Regions from separate parts of the Photorhabdus heterorhabditis genome, predicted to be linked through region 2. Evidence: predicted binding sites of a transcription regulator. Region 2 holds the regulator's gene; each other region holds the start of a gene.
What was found. The regulator PhoB, encoded in region 2, activates phosphate uptake and scavenging genes when phosphate is short. The targets are predictions, from matches to a motif close to CTGTCATAAAACTGNCNNAT.
Positions count from the first base shown of each region.

Region 1: pitA (inorganic phosphate transporter PitA) is a predicted target of PhoB. The motif match lies at 3,762-3,781, and genes of this name have one in related genera.
Region 3: pstS (phosphate ABC transporter substrate-binding protein PstS) is a predicted target of PhoB. The motif match lies at 2,806-2,825, and genes of this name have one in related genera.

Region 1 is NZ_LJCS01000025.1:39,188-44,895, reverse strand. It holds gene AM629_RS10600 (alpha/beta hydrolase) at 1-10, shown strand, start outside; gene AM629_RS10595 (hypothetical protein) at 51-1,247, shown strand; gene uspB (universal stress protein UspB) at 1,721-2,056, shown strand; gene pitA (inorganic phosphate transporter PitA) at 2,110-3,600, opposite strand; gene AM629_RS10580 (BaiN/RdsA family NAD(P)/FAD-dependent oxidoreductase) at 3,901-5,085, shown strand; partial or broken gene AM629_RS10575 (DJ-1/PfpI family protein) at 5,115-5,330, shown strand.
Region 2 is NZ_LJCS01000060.1:12,317-18,024, reverse strand. It holds gene AM629_RS17005 (AAA family ATPase) at 1-1,054, opposite strand, end outside; gene sbcD (exonuclease subunit SbcD) at 1,090-2,367, opposite strand; gene phoB (phosphate regulon transcriptional regulator PhoB) at 2,753-3,442, shown strand; gene phoR (phosphate regulon sensor histidine kinase PhoR) at 3,466-4,803, shown strand; gene brnQ (branched-chain amino acid transport system II carrier protein) at 5,153-5,708, shown strand, end outside.
Region 3 is NZ_LJCS01000006.1:63,582-69,289, forward strand. It holds gene ompR (osmolarity response regulator transcription factor OmpR) at 705-1,424, shown strand; gene envZ (two-component system sensor histidine kinase EnvZ) at 1,421-2,752, shown strand; gene pstS (phosphate ABC transporter substrate-binding protein PstS) at 2,932-3,972, shown strand; gene pstC (phosphate ABC transporter permease PstC) at 4,075-5,031, shown strand; gene pstA (phosphate ABC transporter permease PstA) at 5,033-5,708, shown strand, end outside.

The DNA of each region.
Region 1 (5,708 bases), on a different contig from region 2:
TAAACAATAACCGCGTTGCATTTTTTTACGATAAAGTTGAGGTGAAACAGATGTTTAGTATATATAAAATTATATCATGGAGAATAATGTATTATATTAATAATACATTTAATTTATTAAAGAAAAGAGTGTTATTTTTTTTACTTATATTGTTAATGATTTCTCCTATGGCAGTCCCATTTATTTCACAAATGAGATTGTTATCAATACCAATAATGTCATTTCTTTCAATGAGGGAATTATATAACTCCCTTATTTATTGGTCATTAATTGTAGGTATTTTTGTGTTTTGGATAGGAGCGCAAAAAAAATCTATAATGAGTAATGACAGCGATCTATTTTTAAAAACTTTGCCTTTAAAGAGAAATGCGCGTAGATTAGTTGATTATATTACATATCTTATAATTGATATTCCTTTGTTATTACCTTTCCTTTCTAGCCTTTTTTTCAGAGATTACACTAATGAATCATTATCTTCTTCAATAGAAACTAATGTATTAATTATCGCAATTTTGCTTTTATTAGTTTCATTGCAAATTTTATTCTTAAAGTCTATATTAATGGGATTTATTTTATTTATTATATCCTTATCTATACCTTTATTGTTATATAATTATTACCCCTTATTATTTCTTTGTTTATTTTTAATTTTTTCATCTTTATATTTATCGGATAATTTCAGGATAAATTTCTCTATTCTTAAAAAAGACAAAAAAACACACTCTATAAAAAACTCTTCTTTCTTTAAAAACATCACCTTTATATTATTAAAATTCATATTTAGTCCTGATTATTCATTTAGATTAATAGCTAAACTCTTAATATCTTTTTTTTCAATTATAATTGTTCTTTTCTTTAATGAAAAATATATTTCTTTCAATGAATTTACATATCTTATTGTTCTTTCTTATCTGATGCTTTCTCTTAATATAATAAGCTCTGCATCATATTTTGATGTAATAATGAAAGACTTTTTCCTTTACCTAACCTCAATTGGTATCACTAATCAATATTTATATCTAACTAGAATTTTCTGGCTTACTATTTTAATGTTTGTTTTTTTTGTCCCTGTAAGTATATTTTTGTCTTTAATAAATATCCATCATTCTCTTTGTCTATTTTTGTTGTCATTATTTTTTGTTTTTATTATAGACAGGATCAATTCTGTGAAAAAATACTTAGTCATAACAAATGTATTTTCTTGGTCGCTATATGTTTTCCTTATACACCAAGTCTTAGTGAATTAATTTTTCTTTATTGTGGATTATGTTAATAATCTTTCTTCAGGCGTATTTGATGGAATAATTATGCTTCTCCACTTCCACCAAAAAATGTTCATAAATGTTTCAACTCTAACCGTGTGATTCTGACAGGAGTCACTTCTGATAAGCCCTTCAATCCTATTCAAATGCATATTATCACAAATACAATCGAATTTTCCCTGATGTCCAGAGTCCTGCTCAGAAAGCCTAGAGGATGGATTGCCCTTTCCACGCTCACTACCAGCAGGCCATCACTTGAAAGGCTTAAAGCTTCTGACTATTACTACAATCACCACGACTTAACCGCCACTCTAAAGAAAGACAATAACTTTGCTCCAAAGAAGGTTTTTTTGTACTATCTGACTATCTTTCCTACAATAAATATAAGACGTCGCCGCCTGCAATTTTGATTTTTTCCTTTTGTGACAGCTTTGGCTAACCATTCTAAGGAGGGGATTATGTTCAGTACAATTGCGCTGTTTTGGGCGCTGTGTCTTGTCTGCATTATGAATATGATGCGCTACTTCTCTTCGCTGCGGGCATTGCTGTCTATTCTTCGCCAGTCCGATCCCTTGCTTTACCAATCAGTAGACGGTAACGGTTTTTTTACTACTCATGGACAGCTCAATAAGCAGATTCGGTTAGTGCGCTATATCAATTCACAACGTTATCTTGACCATCATGATCCAGAAGTGGTTCTTCGCTGTGAAAGGCTGAGGAAGCAATTTATTCTGACAAGTGCACTGAGTGGGTTAGTTATTGTTTGCCTTATTTCTATGTTGATTTGGTACTAAAACAAAAGGCGGTGTAGTTAACCCATACCGCCTTTCAATTATCCGTTGAACAATTAAATCAATTTCAAAGCGAACCAGTAGAGAGTACCGGACAGCGCGATTGAAACTGGCAATGTCAGTATCCAGGCCAACATGATGTTCTTGATTGTTTTACCCTGAACACCACCACCATCAACCAACATCGTACCTGCAACCGCAGAAGACAATACCTGTGTAGTAGAAACCGGCATCCCGGTATAACTCGCAACACCGATTGAAACAGCCGCTGTCATCTGAGCTGAAACACCCTGCGCGTAGGTCATGCCTTTCTTACCAATCTTCTCACCAATAGTCACCGCAACACGTTTCCAGCCAACCAAAGTGCCCAGAGACAGAGCCAGTGCTACCGCAATGATGATCCAGACCGGTGCATACTCAACAGTATGCAATAAGTCTTTACGCAGTTTATTCAGGAAACGAGCATCTTCACCACTGGTTTCCGGCAGTTTAGCCACAGATTCCGCAGTATCAGCAATACACATCAACATACGGCGCATATTGTTACGCTGTTCAGGATTCAGCTCACTGTAACTCTGAATGCCCTTCAATATGCTTTCTGTATGATTAAGAACAACTACGGCACGGGTGCTATCACAATGGAATCTCCCTTCCGGTTCATTCTTAACAACAGCTACCGATGGCGTCAGCTCAATGGCATGAGATAACGCGGTGCCATGCTGCTGATAATATTGTTGCAGGTGAGTAACAGCATCGTAAGTACGGGCAATGTCATAACCATTAGCATTCATGTTTACGACAAATCCCGCCGGAGCGACGCCAATCAACACCAGCATAATCAAACCAATACCTTTCTGACCATCATTCGCCCCATGTGAGAAGCTTACTCCCACCGCAGACAGAATTAGCGCAGTGCGCGTCCAGAAAGGTGGCTTACGCTTACCATCTTTCTTTTCGCGTTCAGCAGGCGTCAGATGAATACGTTTGCGTTTCTTGGTTCCACTCCAATAATGACGCAGCAGAAATACCATTGCCCCAGCGATAATCAATCCAATTAAAGGAGAGAGGATCAGCGACAGGAAAATCTGTATCATCTTCGGCACATTCAACGCATCAACCACAGAAGAGCTGGTCACAATGGCATTAGTCAAACCAATACCAATGATGGAACCAATCAGGGTATGAGAGCTGGAAGCAGGTAAACCGAAATACCAAGTACCAAGGTTCCAGACAATCGCAGCCAGCAACATGGAAAACACCATAGCAAGACCATGAGCTGAACTGACATTGAGGAGAAGATCGGTAGGGAGTAAATGTACAATCGCGTAGGCGACACTTAATCCACCAAGAAGAACACCGAAAAAGTTAAATACCCCAGCCATGACGACAGCAAACTGTGCTCGCATAGCACGGGTATAAATAACTGTTGCTACCGCATTCGCGGTATCATGAAAGCCATTAATGGCTTCATAAAACAGCACAAACAGCAGTGCCAGTACTAACATGAGGCTGGTGTGAAAATCCAGGCCAGTAAAAAGATGTAGCATAAACGTTAAGCCAGTTAGTTGGACATGAACGCGGCGCATTATCAGTGACAAATGCTAGCGGGGAAAGTGAAATATGAACTTTTTTTGATTTCATGACAACCAGACAACAATAAGAAATAGGAATATATTTTATATATCATACACTTATATATATTTTGAAAAATTGACAATTTTAAGACAAAAAAAAAGTTTACCTGACAAATTCAGGTTATATGGAGCTTTTTCTCTGTAAATTTATCAAAAATGCAACATGTTAGGGGAAATTCCCCACTAAATTATTCAGTTATAAAGAGAAAAATAGTGGAAAGATTTGATGCAATTATTATTGGCGCCGGTGCAGCTGGTCTGTTTTGCGCAGCTCAGGCCGGGCAACTCGGTTTACGGGTGCTGGTTCTGGACAACGGTAAAAAAGCCGGACGTAAAATTTTGATGTCCGGTGGTGGGCGTTGTAACTTCACTAATATGTATACAGAACCATCGGCTTATCTTTCTGCTAATCCTCATTTCTGTAAGTCTGCACTGGCCCGCTATACACAATGGGATTTTATCGAACTGGTTCAGCGTCATGGTATTGCCTACCACGAAAAAACCTTGGGGCAGCTTTTTTGTGATGATTCTGCCCAACAGATAGTTGATATGTTGCTAAAAGAGTGTGAAGCCGGTCAAGTCACTATCCGTCTGCGCAGTGACGTCAGCCACGTAGAAAAAAAGGAGCAGGATTTCGTTATCACCGTTAATGGAAAAGAAGTAAGTACCCGCTCACTCGTCATTGCTTCCGGTGGATTATCTATGCCAGGGCTTGGCGCTACCCCTTTTGGTTATCAGATTGCAGAGCAGTTTGGTCTGAAAATCTTACCAACCCGCGCCGCTCTCGTCCCTTTTACTCTGCATAAGCCACTACTAGAACAACTCCATGTGCTTTCCGGTGTATCTGTTCCCGCTATTGTCACCGCAGAAGATGGCACTCTGTTCAAAGAAAATATCCTGTTTACCCACCGAGGGCTTTCTGGCCCGGCAATTTTACAAATTTCCAGTTACTGGCAGCCCGGAGAGTTTGTGAGTATTAACTTACTTCCAGATATTGATTTGGCAACTTTTCTAGAACAAGAACAAAGTTCTCACCCAAATCAAAGTGTAAAAAATTCTTTGGCAAAATTATTACCGAAGCGGCTAACAGAATGCCTGCAAACGCTCAGCCAGCTCCCGGATATCTCGCTTAAACAACTTAACTCAGCTCAGCAAAGGCAGCTAGTAACCAACCTTCAATCATGGCAAGTGCAACCCAACAGCACTGAAGGTTATCGCACCGCCGAAGTGACAATGGGCGGCATTGATACTCACCAGCTTTCATCTAAAACGATGGAGGCTAATCAAGTAAAAGGACTCTATTTTATTGGTGAAGTGGTAGACGTCACTGGCTGGCTTGGTGGCTACAATTTTCAATGGGCATGGAGTTCCGCCTGGGCATGTGCGCAGGCGTTGTGACAATCTCGATGCTTGTTTAGTACAGGGACATAGTATCTATCTTGCACTTTAAACCGTGTGGAGTGATTCGTCCCATCTGTACTGGTGCCCTGCTGTTGGCACAGACCGGACTGCTGAAGCAGCGTCGGGTGACAACCCACTGGGCATGTGCCGAACTGCTCGCAATGCGTTTTCCCGAAATCACTGTTGAACCAGATGTGCCCTACATGGCTGACGGTTCTCTGAGAACGGCTGCGGGGGTGACCCCCTCTGTTTACAGAAAAATATTCATACAAACACAGCAGACCGGTACAAATGAAGAAAACTGAGGGCCAGACATAGGACCCTGAGCCGGAATCGCGGAAAATAATGAAGCTTAAATTGCGCCGTCTATACTTAATTATGTGAATTATTACCCAATAAAGTAAAAACAATAAGAAAATTAAATTATTCAACAAAAAACAAATCAAACAGGAAAAATAAAGACTATATTCAATGTAATTACTATGGTATGAAAATGATATGGTATGAAAATGAAAGACCCTGTAAATAATTCTGTGCATTTGCCCTTTAATTAAATAGTTGGTCGATACCCCTTGTTCCTTTAAACTACTTAACAAACGACAATCATCATAATTTTTTCA
Region 2 (5,708 bases):
CTTGCTGTTGCCGGTATTGTTGATGTGTTCTTTGGGCCGACTCTGAATCAGTTACTTTGTGCTGTATTGGTGTGAGAGTTTGCTGTTGTTGATGAAGTTGCTGATGCATATCTGCCAACTGTTTACTGATTCTCTGGTATTCAGATTGAGTTCGATTCTTGCCCTCCAGTAATGGGCGAAGTATTTCTGCTGGTTCACTGCTAGCCAGTTTTTGTAGTTGTGGTTCTGCGTGGGTAAGTGCTTTTTCTGCTTGTTGTAAAGCCGCATGATTTTCAGTAGCAAATTGCTGGAGTTCTTCTTCACGAATCAGCCATTGTTGCGAATGTTGCAGTGTTTTTATCTGCTGATTCAGCTGTGATTCAGAATGTATGAGTTGTTGCTGTTGTTCCAGATATTGTTGATATTGTTCTTCTGTTAGTAAATCAATGGCAGATGCTTTGGCTTGCAAAATCCCCAGCTCTGATTGTGCTTCTTTGTATTGCTGGTAAATTTGCTGAGATAAAATACTGTAAATTTCAGTACCGGTTAATTCTTCCAATAAATCAGCCCGTTCATTCGCTTTAGCATTGAGGAATGCGGCAAAGTCGCCTTGGGATAACAACATGGATTTGGTGAAACGGCCATAATCCAATCCGGTAATTTCAGTGACTTTCTCTTCCTTATCCTGAACTTTATCAGCCAAGATTTTGCCGTCCTCTTTGCATGCGAGTTCGACTTTGGGCGTTTGCAGGTTGCCGTCGGGTTGATTACGCGCTCGCCGTTGGCTCCAGAAAGCGCGATAGGCGACGCCTTTCACTTCAAATTCAACCTCAGCCAATGATTCTGCTGTGTGGCGGGTCATCAGTTCATTTTGTGAGGTAGAAATCGTCGTCAGGCGTGGTGTTTTGTGATAAAGCGCAAGACAGATAGCATCCAGTAAGGTGGTTTTACCTGCCCCGGTAGGGCCGGTTATTGCGAATAGACCATTACTGGCAAACGGCTCTGCTGTGAAATCAATTTTCCATTCACCTTGTAATGAATTAATGTTTTTTAGCCGTAGACTCAGGATCTTCATGTCTGTTCCTCCTTGTTTTTATTCTGATATACCCTTTATCTTTCAAGCTGCTGCTTTGTTGGCTGCGCTCCCTTGCCGTCGCGATCCATCTTGCAATCTATTGGGTTATAGATGTCATTCAGTGTTTGTTCGAAAAGAGTGGTCAGACGTTTTTTATGTTCTTCGTCGTTAAGTTCTGTTTGCTCAAGCCTCCGGGCAAAAACTTCGTTAACGCTGAGTTCTGTTAGGGTTTCTCTGTTTTCTTTCGTCAACATATTTTGTCGTTGTGTTTTGGCACGTCGTAGCAGAATGACTTCTACCGGAAGTTCTGCAACCATTGATTGAATTCTTTTCTGGATATCATGGAGGTAATCTTGTGTTGCAACTTCGATATCCAACCAAACAGGTTGCTCACCTTTATAATCATTAAGAGTCTGTAACTGTTGCTCAATTTGTTGCAGGTTGCCTCTAATAAGTTGCATAGGCTGATATTGAGGAACGGGTAAAAGTTTAATGGATTCTAGCTTGCCTTGAGTAAATTCCACTAAACAGAGACTTTTCTCCTGTCCCACTTCATCAAAACTGAGTGGAATGGGGGAACCGCTATAACGAATATGTGCAGATTTAGCGACGATTTGTGGCCGGTGAATATGCCCAAGTGCAATATAGTCTGCCGGCGGGAAAGCGTGCGCTGGGAAGGCATCAAGTGTACCAATATAAATATCCCGGACTGAATCGGTGACAGAGGCGCCAATAGTGGTCAGATGCCCGGTAGCAATGATAGGTAAAGGGATATTTAGTTGATCACGTAATTCACAGGCTTGTCGGTACAGTTGATGATAGTGCTCTGCAATAGCTTCCTGTAATGCCAGCTGTTTTTGTTCGCCTGACTGGCCCGCTTGACTGGTCATAATATCCCTTGGTCGTAGAAAAGGGATTGCACAGAGGATTGCACCGGCATTGCCGTCCTGAGTGTTGAGTATTTTTATCTGTTTTTGTGGATCTTCTTCAGCATTTGCAATAACGGTGGTATTCAGGCAGGAAAGTAGTTCCTTTGATTCATTCAGCGTTGCTACTGAGTCATGATTGCCTCCAAGGATAATTAACTGACAGCCAGTAGGTTGCAGTTCAACAACAAAGCGATTGTACAATTCACGGGCGTAGCTGGGAGGTGAGCCGGTATCAAACACATCTCCGGCAACAATCAATGCATCGACCTGGTAATTTTTAATCTGTTCAACCAGCCAATGCAGAAAATGTTTATGTTCAGCAGCTCGGCTTTTTGTAAAAAAATATTGGCCAAGATGCCAGTCAGAGGTGTGAATAATGCGCATAATTCCCCGCAATTCGTTAAGGTGAAAGATGATTATAACGATTGTAATCTGGATATCATTCTTAAATCTGATTTCGTGAATATATCTCCGAGTCGCTTCTCATTTCATTATGAAAATGACAATTGTTAAATTAATTATTGCGAAACAGATTGCAGGTGAGGGATAACGGAGGCAGGATTTCATAAATTTGTCATAAAACTGACGCATAATACTTTTTAAAATTAAGTAGCGCTTATACCCAATGGATTTCAAGATGCTTCGCGACGGCAAGGGAGTGAATCCCCGGGAGCATAGATAACTATGTGACCGGGGTGAGTGAGTGCAGCCAACAAAGAGGCAACTTGAAAGATAACGGGTATATCTCAATAGATTAACAGGATTGACCATGACAAGACGTATTCTGGTAGTTGAAGATGAAACTCCAATCCGTGAGATGGTTTGTTTTGTATTGGAAAAAAATGGGTATCAGCCGATAGAAGCGGAGGATTACGATTCAGCGCTGGCATGTTTATCTGAACCCTATCCTGATTTGGTATTGCTGGATTGGATGATCCCGGGTGGTTCTGGTTTGCAGATAATAAAGCAAATGAAACGAGATAATCATGTTCGAGATATTCCCGTGATGATGTTGACGGCCCGGGGTGAAGAGGAAGATCGGGTTCGTGGTCTGGATGTCGGGGCAGACGACTATATAACTAAGCCTTTCTCCCCTAAAGAGTTGGTTGCCAGAGTTAAAGCGGTATTACGGCGTATTTCACCCATGATGATGGAAGATATCATTGAAATGGATGGCCTGATTTTGGATGCAATTTCTCATCGGGTGACTAGCCAGGATCAAGTGCTGGATATGGGGCCGACTGAATTTAAATTACTGTACTTTTTTATGACTCATCCTGAACGGGTCTACAGCCGTGAACAGTTGCTCAATTATGTTTGGGGAGCAAATGTTTATGTCGAAGATCGAACTGTCGATGTGCATATTCGTCGTTTACGTAAAGTATTAGAAATCGGTGGTCATGATAAAATGGTCCAGACTGTTCGTGGTACTGGTTATCGTTTTTCTACCCGTTACTAAGTCCGCGCACCGGAGAATCTAATGTGTTAGAACGTTTATCTTGGAAGAAACTGCTTTCAGAACTGTTTCTTTTCTGTTTACCTGCCTTAATTTTATCGATGTTTATTGGGCACTTAGCTTGGTGTTTGTTTGTTTCGGTATTTTTGGTGCTGATATGGCATGGCTATAACTTACTGAAACTTTCGGATTGGTTATGGTTGGATCGCAGTATGTTGCCACCTTCGGGAAGAGGGGGATGGGAGCCTATTTTCTATGGTATTTACCAGATGCAACAACGAAATCGGAAGCGACGCCGTGAACTGGTTCTTTTGATCAAACGTTTTCGCAGTGGGGCTGAGTCATTGCCAGATGCCATTGTTATGATGACAACTGAGGGTAACATTTTCTGGTGTAACCGCTTAGCACAACATTTACTCGGGTTCCGCTGGCCCGAAGACAATGGGCAGCATATTTTTAATTTACTTCGCTATCCTGATTTTAACCGATATATTCTTTCCCGGGATTTTTCACGACCGTTATCGATCGAATTAAATAATGGCTTCACTGTTGAATTCCGAGTTATGCCTTACTCTAAAGGGCAATTATTAATGCTTGCCAGAGATGTGACACAGAAACGAACATTAGAAAATGCCCGCCGTGATTTTTTTGCAAATGTCAGCCATGAAATGCGTACTCCTCTAACTGTATTGCAGGGGTATTTGGAAGTGATGCAGGATCAGGATGTAAGTGGTTCGCTGAATAAGAAAATGTTGAATACCATGCAGGAGCAAGCCCGGAGGCTGGACAGTTTGGTGAAGCAATTATTGCAGTTGTCTAAAATCGAAGTCGCTCCTCAGATTGATATGAATGAAATAGTTGATGTGCCTTTGATGCTTAAGGTATTGCGTCAGGAAGCGACGGCGCTTGGTAATGGATGTTATAAAATTAATTTCGATATTAGTGAAGAATTGAAAGTTTTTGGTAATGAAGAGCAGCTACGCAGTGCGATGTCGAATCTGGTTTATAATGCTATTAACCATACCCCGGAAGGGACTCAGATTGATATCAATTGGAAAAAGAATTCCCATGGCGCTGAGTTTGCAGTGAAAGACAATGGGCAGGGTATCAGTGCTGAACATTTACCTCGTTTAACTGAACGTTTCTATCGGGTAGATAAGGCCCGTTCCAGGCAAACGGGGGGAAGTGGTCTCGGTCTTGCTATTGTTAAACATGCCTTACATCATCACCATTCTCATCTTGAAGTCCTCAGTGAAATAGGACGAGGAACAACCTTCAGTTTTACTTTACCGATAGGACTGATTGTACCGACTAAAATAACCGGTAAAAGAGATAAGGATAGTTTGATTAAAAGTAATAATTAATCTCCGCAATTAATCATTAGCTTATCAGGTCAAAAAAAACACAAATCATATAGTGTGTATTCAATGATAGCTAACAGCAATCACTGAATTTAAAAAAGAGTGTGGTATATAGTTCTGCATTCTGGTTTATCTATTGCCTTCTAGCACTATAAAAGTTTTACTTGTGGGCAGTTGCTGGCGATTCTGTCTATAATAGTTACTATAATTCTGTATTTAACAGATACCAGTGAATATTATTTTGATAATAAATCGTTAAATTGGGGTTCAATATTGCCAATATGTGCCTAATTATTGGTGGTATTTATACTATTCAAACCATTAAAATGGTAAAAAAACATTAATAATCATTATGACACATCGTTTATCATCTAAGGATATTTGGGCATTAGGGTTTATGACTTTTGCCCTGTTTGTGGGAGCCGGAAATATTATTTTTCCGCCTATGGTGGGATTGCAATCGGGTGAATATGTTTGGCTGGCGGCATTAGGCTTTCTAACCACTGCGGTTGGTCTACCCGTAATTACAATCATTGCGTTGGCAAAAGTAGGTGGAGGTATTGAAGCGCTGAGTTCACCAATTGGTAAGGTTGCTGGTCTGTTGCTTGCTACGGTGTGTTATCTGGCTGTTGGTCCTTTATTTGCAACTCCACGTACTGCAACAGTCTCTTTTGAAGTGGGAATTGCTCCTCTTACGGGTTCAGGTGAATTACCGCTCTTTATTTACAGTCTGATTTATTTTACTTTGGTGATTGCTGTCTCGCTTTATCCTGGCCGTTTACTTGATACGGTTGGGCATGTGTTAGCACCCATCAAAATGCTAGCGCTAGGTATACTTGGTGTTGCCGCTTTACTTTGGCCGGCGGGTAGTTCAATTCCTGCAATTGATGTTTATCAGCAAATCCCAT
Region 3 (5,708 bases), on a different contig from region 2:
AGGCTAAGGATGGAAAATGAGGGATCAACGAGCTATTTTTAGTTAGCTCTGTTGGTAACAGAATTTTCTTACAAGTCTGAGCATTATGCCGTTTATCTCTAATATTGATGACATAAATCGTGTAGTTTGTGACTCTGCATATTACATAATATGTATGCTGTGGGTTTGCTGATAATGAGAGTAAGTCATGAGATTTTTCTGGAGAAAAAATACTCAATATTGTTTACTATGGTAAGAAAAGATTAAGAGAAATCGATCAGCAGATATGATTCTTGGACAAATAACGGGATGCGCTGAAAATTGCCGATCAGTTCCTATTGGAAAGGAAAAAACGGTGTTGGTGTGCAGGCCCGGTTATTTGGTGAGTATGAAGCAGAAAATATTTTTCGTTTAGCCTATCCGATGAATTTGATCCCATTAACAAGTGGATTTCTATTGATTCCCCGGTAGCCAGAGCACGGATTGGTAAACTGGCCGATGAAAAAATTACCGCAAAGATTCTTATGCGGGGTAGTCGCTTACTGGATTGTAGTTATTAGCTATATACCCTATGGATTTCAAGATGGATCGCGACGGCAAGGGAGAGAATCCCCGGGCGCATAGATAACTAATTGACTTAAAATATATACTTGATCTCTATATTTGGTTTAATCTTCTTCATAATGGTAAATTTATAAAAGCATGTGGTATTTTGGAGTGTAATAATGCAAGAAGGTAATAAAATCCTTGTAGTAGATGATGACATGCGTTTGCGAATGTTATTAGAACGTTATCTGACAGAACAAGGTTTTCAGGTACTTAGTGCTGCTAATGCGGAGCAGATGGACCGCTTATTGACAAGGGAATCTATTAGTTTAATCGTGTTGGACTTAATGTTACCTGGAGAAGATGGTCTTTCTGTTTGTCAAAGACTGAGAAACCAAAATAATCCGGTGCCGATTATTATGGTGACAGCAAGAGGTGAAGAGGTAGATCGTATTGTTGGGTTGGAAATTGGTGCTGATGACTATATTCCGAAACCATTTAATCCGCGTGAGTTGTTAGCTCGTATTCGAGCGGTGTTACGCCGTCAGGCGAATAAATTACTGGGTGTACCTACTGAGGATGATCCAATTATTAATTTTGGTAAGTTCAGTCTCAATCTGAGTACTCGAGAAATGTTTCAGGGAGATGAACATATACCATTGACCAGTGGTGAATTTGCCGTGCTGAAAGTGCTGGTTTCTTCTCCTGGTGTGCCGCTGTCCCGTAATAAGTTGATGAATCTAGCGCTTGGTCGGGAATATAGCACAATGAAGCGATCCATTGATGTTCTTGTTTCACGTTTGCGCCGTGTGGTTGAAGAAGATCCGACACACCCCCGTTATATCCAGACCATCTGGGGCTTGGGCTATGTTTTTGTGCCTGACGGAAGCTGTGTATGAAACTATTGCGATTCTCTCCTCGCAGTACGTTTACCCGTACTTTATTCTTGGTTATGGCTATGCTGTTCATCAGCTTAGTCAGTAGTTATTTATTTATTGTAAATTTCGTTATCATGCCAAGCTTGCAGCAGTTCAATAAAGTATTAGCGTATGAAGTTCGCACCTTAATGGCTGAGAAGTTGAAGCTGGAGGACGGTTCTTTTCTGGTGCTCTCACCGGTAGTACGCCGAGAGATTTATCAGGAGCTGGGTATTACGCTCTATTCTGAGTCTGACGCAGAGATGCAAGGCTTGCTCTGGGCCAGGCATTATGATTTTTTGAGTGAGAAGATGAGTCAATATCTTGGTGGTGAAGCTGATCTTCGCCTTGAGATAAACAAAGATAGCCCTATACTTTGGCTTAATTCTTATCTTGCCCCTGATATTTGGGTTAGGGTTCCTCTGACGGAAGTCGAACAACATCAATTCTCTCCCGTTTTCCGCTATATACTGGCAATTTTATTATTGATGTTTGGTTGTATCTGGCTTTATATCCGTTTTCAGAACCGCCCTTTGCTGGAAATGGAATATGCTGCCAGACAAACAGGTAAAGGCATTATGATGCCAGCGGTGCGAGAAGCGGGTTCCCTGGAAGTGCGTGCTTCTATTCGCGCATTTAACCAGATGTCCGCAGGGATAAAGTTACTGGAAAGTGACCGTACAATATTAATGGCGGGGGTAAGCCATGATTTGCGTACTCCACTGACTCGTATCCGGCTGGCAACAGAAATGATGAACAAGAAAGATGCTTATCTGTCCGAATCTATTAATAAAGATATTGAGGAGTGTAATGCCATTATTGAGCAATTTATTGACTACCTCCGTACCGGGCAGGAAATGCCAATGGAATTCTGTGAACTTAATTCTATTCTCAAAGAAGTTATCTCCGCAGAAAATGGTTATGAGCAGGATATTGAAAATAATTTGTCGCTTAATCCAATAACTGTTAACGCGAATCCAATTTCCATTAAACGGGCTTTGGCGAATATGTTGGTTAATGCTAATCGTTATGGTAATGGCTGGATTAAAGTCAGTAGTGGTCAGACAAATAAATTCGCTTGGTTTCAAGTAGAAGACAATGGAGCTGGAATTAAACAGGAAGATTTGCCCCAGTTGTTTCAGCCATTTGTTCGGGGCGAAAGAGCACGTAGTAACAGTGGAACAGGGTTAGGTTTGGCTATTGTTCAGCGGATTATTGATGCGCATGATGGGAAAATTGAAGTTGGCGCCAGTTCTAAAGGGGGGTTATCTATCCGTGCCTGTATTCCGGTTGTGGAAGATCCTTTTTAAGGATCTGCGGAGATGACAGTTTTATGTCAGCCTCAGTCTGAGCTTGCATTTTGCTGTCATAAAAGTGTCATAATTAGGACATTTTGCTGTAACCAAACTAATCTATTTTCCCTCCTGCACCTTTTTTAATCTGACGACACATTTCTTTGTTGATTCTGAATATCCCATTAGGAGGGATTATGAAACTGATGCGTACCACTGTAGCTAGCATAATGGCAGCGACATTTTCTTTGACAACCCTGTCTGTATTCGCTGCCACCAGCTTGACGGGGGCCGGTGCGACATTTCCCGCACCGGTGTATGCTAAGTGGGCAGATTCTTATCAAAAAGAGACAGGTAATAAAGTCAATTATCAAGGCATTGGTTCATCCGGTGGCGTAAAACAAATTCTGGCAAATACCATTGATTTTGGTGCTTCCGATTCCCCTTTATCCGATGAAAAATTAGTTGCTGATGGTTTATTTCAGTTTCCGACGGTTATCGGCGGGGTAGTACTGGCAGTTAATATTCCAGGTATTAAATCTGGTGAATTGATATTAGATGGTAAAACTTTAGGCGATATCTATTTAGGTAAAGTGAAAAAGTGGAATGACCCGGCGATTACTAAACTGAATCCGGGAGTAAAACTGCCGGAACAGGATATTGCTGTAGTGCGTCGTGCTGATGGTTCCGGTACCTCTTTTGTATTTACCCGTTATCTTTCTAAAGTGAACGAAGAATGGAAAGAGAAAGTCGGTGCAGGTTCCACGGTAAGCTGGCCTGTTGGTTTAGGGGGTAAAGGCAATGATGGGATTGCCGCCTTTGTTCAGCGTCTGACTGGCTCCATTGGTTATGTTGAATATGCTTACGCTAAACAGAATCATTTGGCTTATACCAAACTGGTATCTGCTGATGGCAACGTTGTTAGCCCAACAGAAGACAGTTTTAGTGCCGCCGCGAAGAAAGCAGCATGGCATAAAACATTTGCTCAGGATCTGACAAACCAGCTAGGGGAGCATGTCTGGCCAATTACTTCCACCACATTCATTTTGGTTCATAAGCAGCAGAAAGATGCGGCCAAAGGGGCAGCGGTGTTGAAATTTTTTGACTGGGTTTATGAGAATGGCAGTAAACAAGCAAATGATCTGGATTATGCAACTCTGCCAAAAGAAGTGGTTGAGCAAGTTCGTGCGGCTTGGAAAACTCATGTGAAGGATAGCAGTGGCAAAGCACTGTACTAACTTGCTTGTTCTGATAGTTACTGTATTAAATATCGATTAAATTTGCAGTTTTGATTTCTCCCCCTTGCGTTGGGGGAGTTTACCCGGATGAGAATAAGCTCTATGGCCGAGCAGAAAACGGCAATAAAAGCACCCAGTAAAAATGGCGATCTTATTTTCAGCGCTTTGGTTCGGCTAGCGGCGCTGATGACTTTATTTTTGCTGGGTGGCATCATTATTTCACTGATTATCGCCTCCTGGCCCAGCATCCAGCAGTTCGGTGTCGCTTTCCTCTGGCATAAAGAGTGGGATGCCCCAGCGGAGCAATTTGGGGCATTGGTGCCGATTTACGGTACATTGGTGACATCATTGATTGCTCTGATTATCGCAGTACCTGTCAGTTTCGGAATCGCATTGTTCCTAACAGAATTGGCACCTAATTGGCTGAAACGCCCGCTTGGGGTGGCAATTGAACTGTTGGCTGCAATTCCAAGTATTGTGTATGGCATGTGGGGGCTGTTCGTTTTTGCTCCGCTGTTTGCTACCTATTTCCAGCAGCCGGTAGGTCATGTCCTTTCCAGTATTCCTGTTGTGGGGGAACTCTTCTCTGGTCCTGCCTTTGGGATTGGTATTCTGGCGGCGGGTGTCATTCTCGCTATTATGATTATCCCTTATATCGCCTCAGTTATGCGTGATGTATTCGAGCAGACACCCGTGATGATGAAAGAATCCGCTTATGGTATCGGTTGTACCACCTGGGAAGTCATTTGGCACATTGTGCTGCCTTACACCCGGAATGGTGTGATTGGTGGCGTCATGTTGGGACTTGGTCGGGCGCTGGGGGAAACTATGGCGGTGACTTTTATCATCGGTAATACCTACCAGCTCGATAGTTTCTCACTGTTTATGCCGGGTAATAGTATTACTTCGGCGTTGGCGAACGAATTTGCCGAAGCAGAATCTGGTTTGCATACCTCAGCATTGATGGAACTTGGTCTGATTCTGTTTGTGATCACCTTTATCGTGCTGGCGTTGTCAAAACTGATGATTATGCGTTTGGCGAAGAATGAGGGACGTTAATATGGCAATCATGGATGGACAACCGCCTGTTAATGCCGATGCACGTAGCCATAAACAGGCATGGCGTCGTCAGAAAAATCGCTTCGCTCTATTGTTATCAATGGCAACCATGTTGTTTGGTCTGTTCTGGCTGGTATGGATTCTATTTTCCACAGTCACCAAGGGCTTCGACGGGATGTCGCTGGCATTGTTCACTGAAATGACACCGCCACCGAATACAGAAGGGGGAGGATTAGCAAATGCCATTGTTGGCAGTGGATTATTGATCCTGTGGGCGACGATTATCGGTACCCCTTTGGGGATAATGGCAGGGATCTATCTGGCAGAGTATGGCCGCCGTTCATGGCTGGCAGAAGTCATCCGTTTTATAAACGATATTCTGTTGTCGGCACCGTCTATTGTCGTTGGTTTGTTTGTTTACACTGTTATTGTGACGAAAATGCAACATTTCTCCGGTTGGGCAGGGGTGATTGCGTTGGCATTGTTACAGGTACCCATTGTTATCAGAACCACGGAAAATATGCTGAAACTGGTGCCTGACAGCCTGCGTGAAGCGGCCTATGCGCTGGGAACACCTAAGTGGAAAATGATTTCAGCCATTACGCTGAAAGCCTCGGTATCCGGCATTATTACAGGTGTGTTGCTGGCAATCGCTCGAATCGCTGGGGAAACCGCGC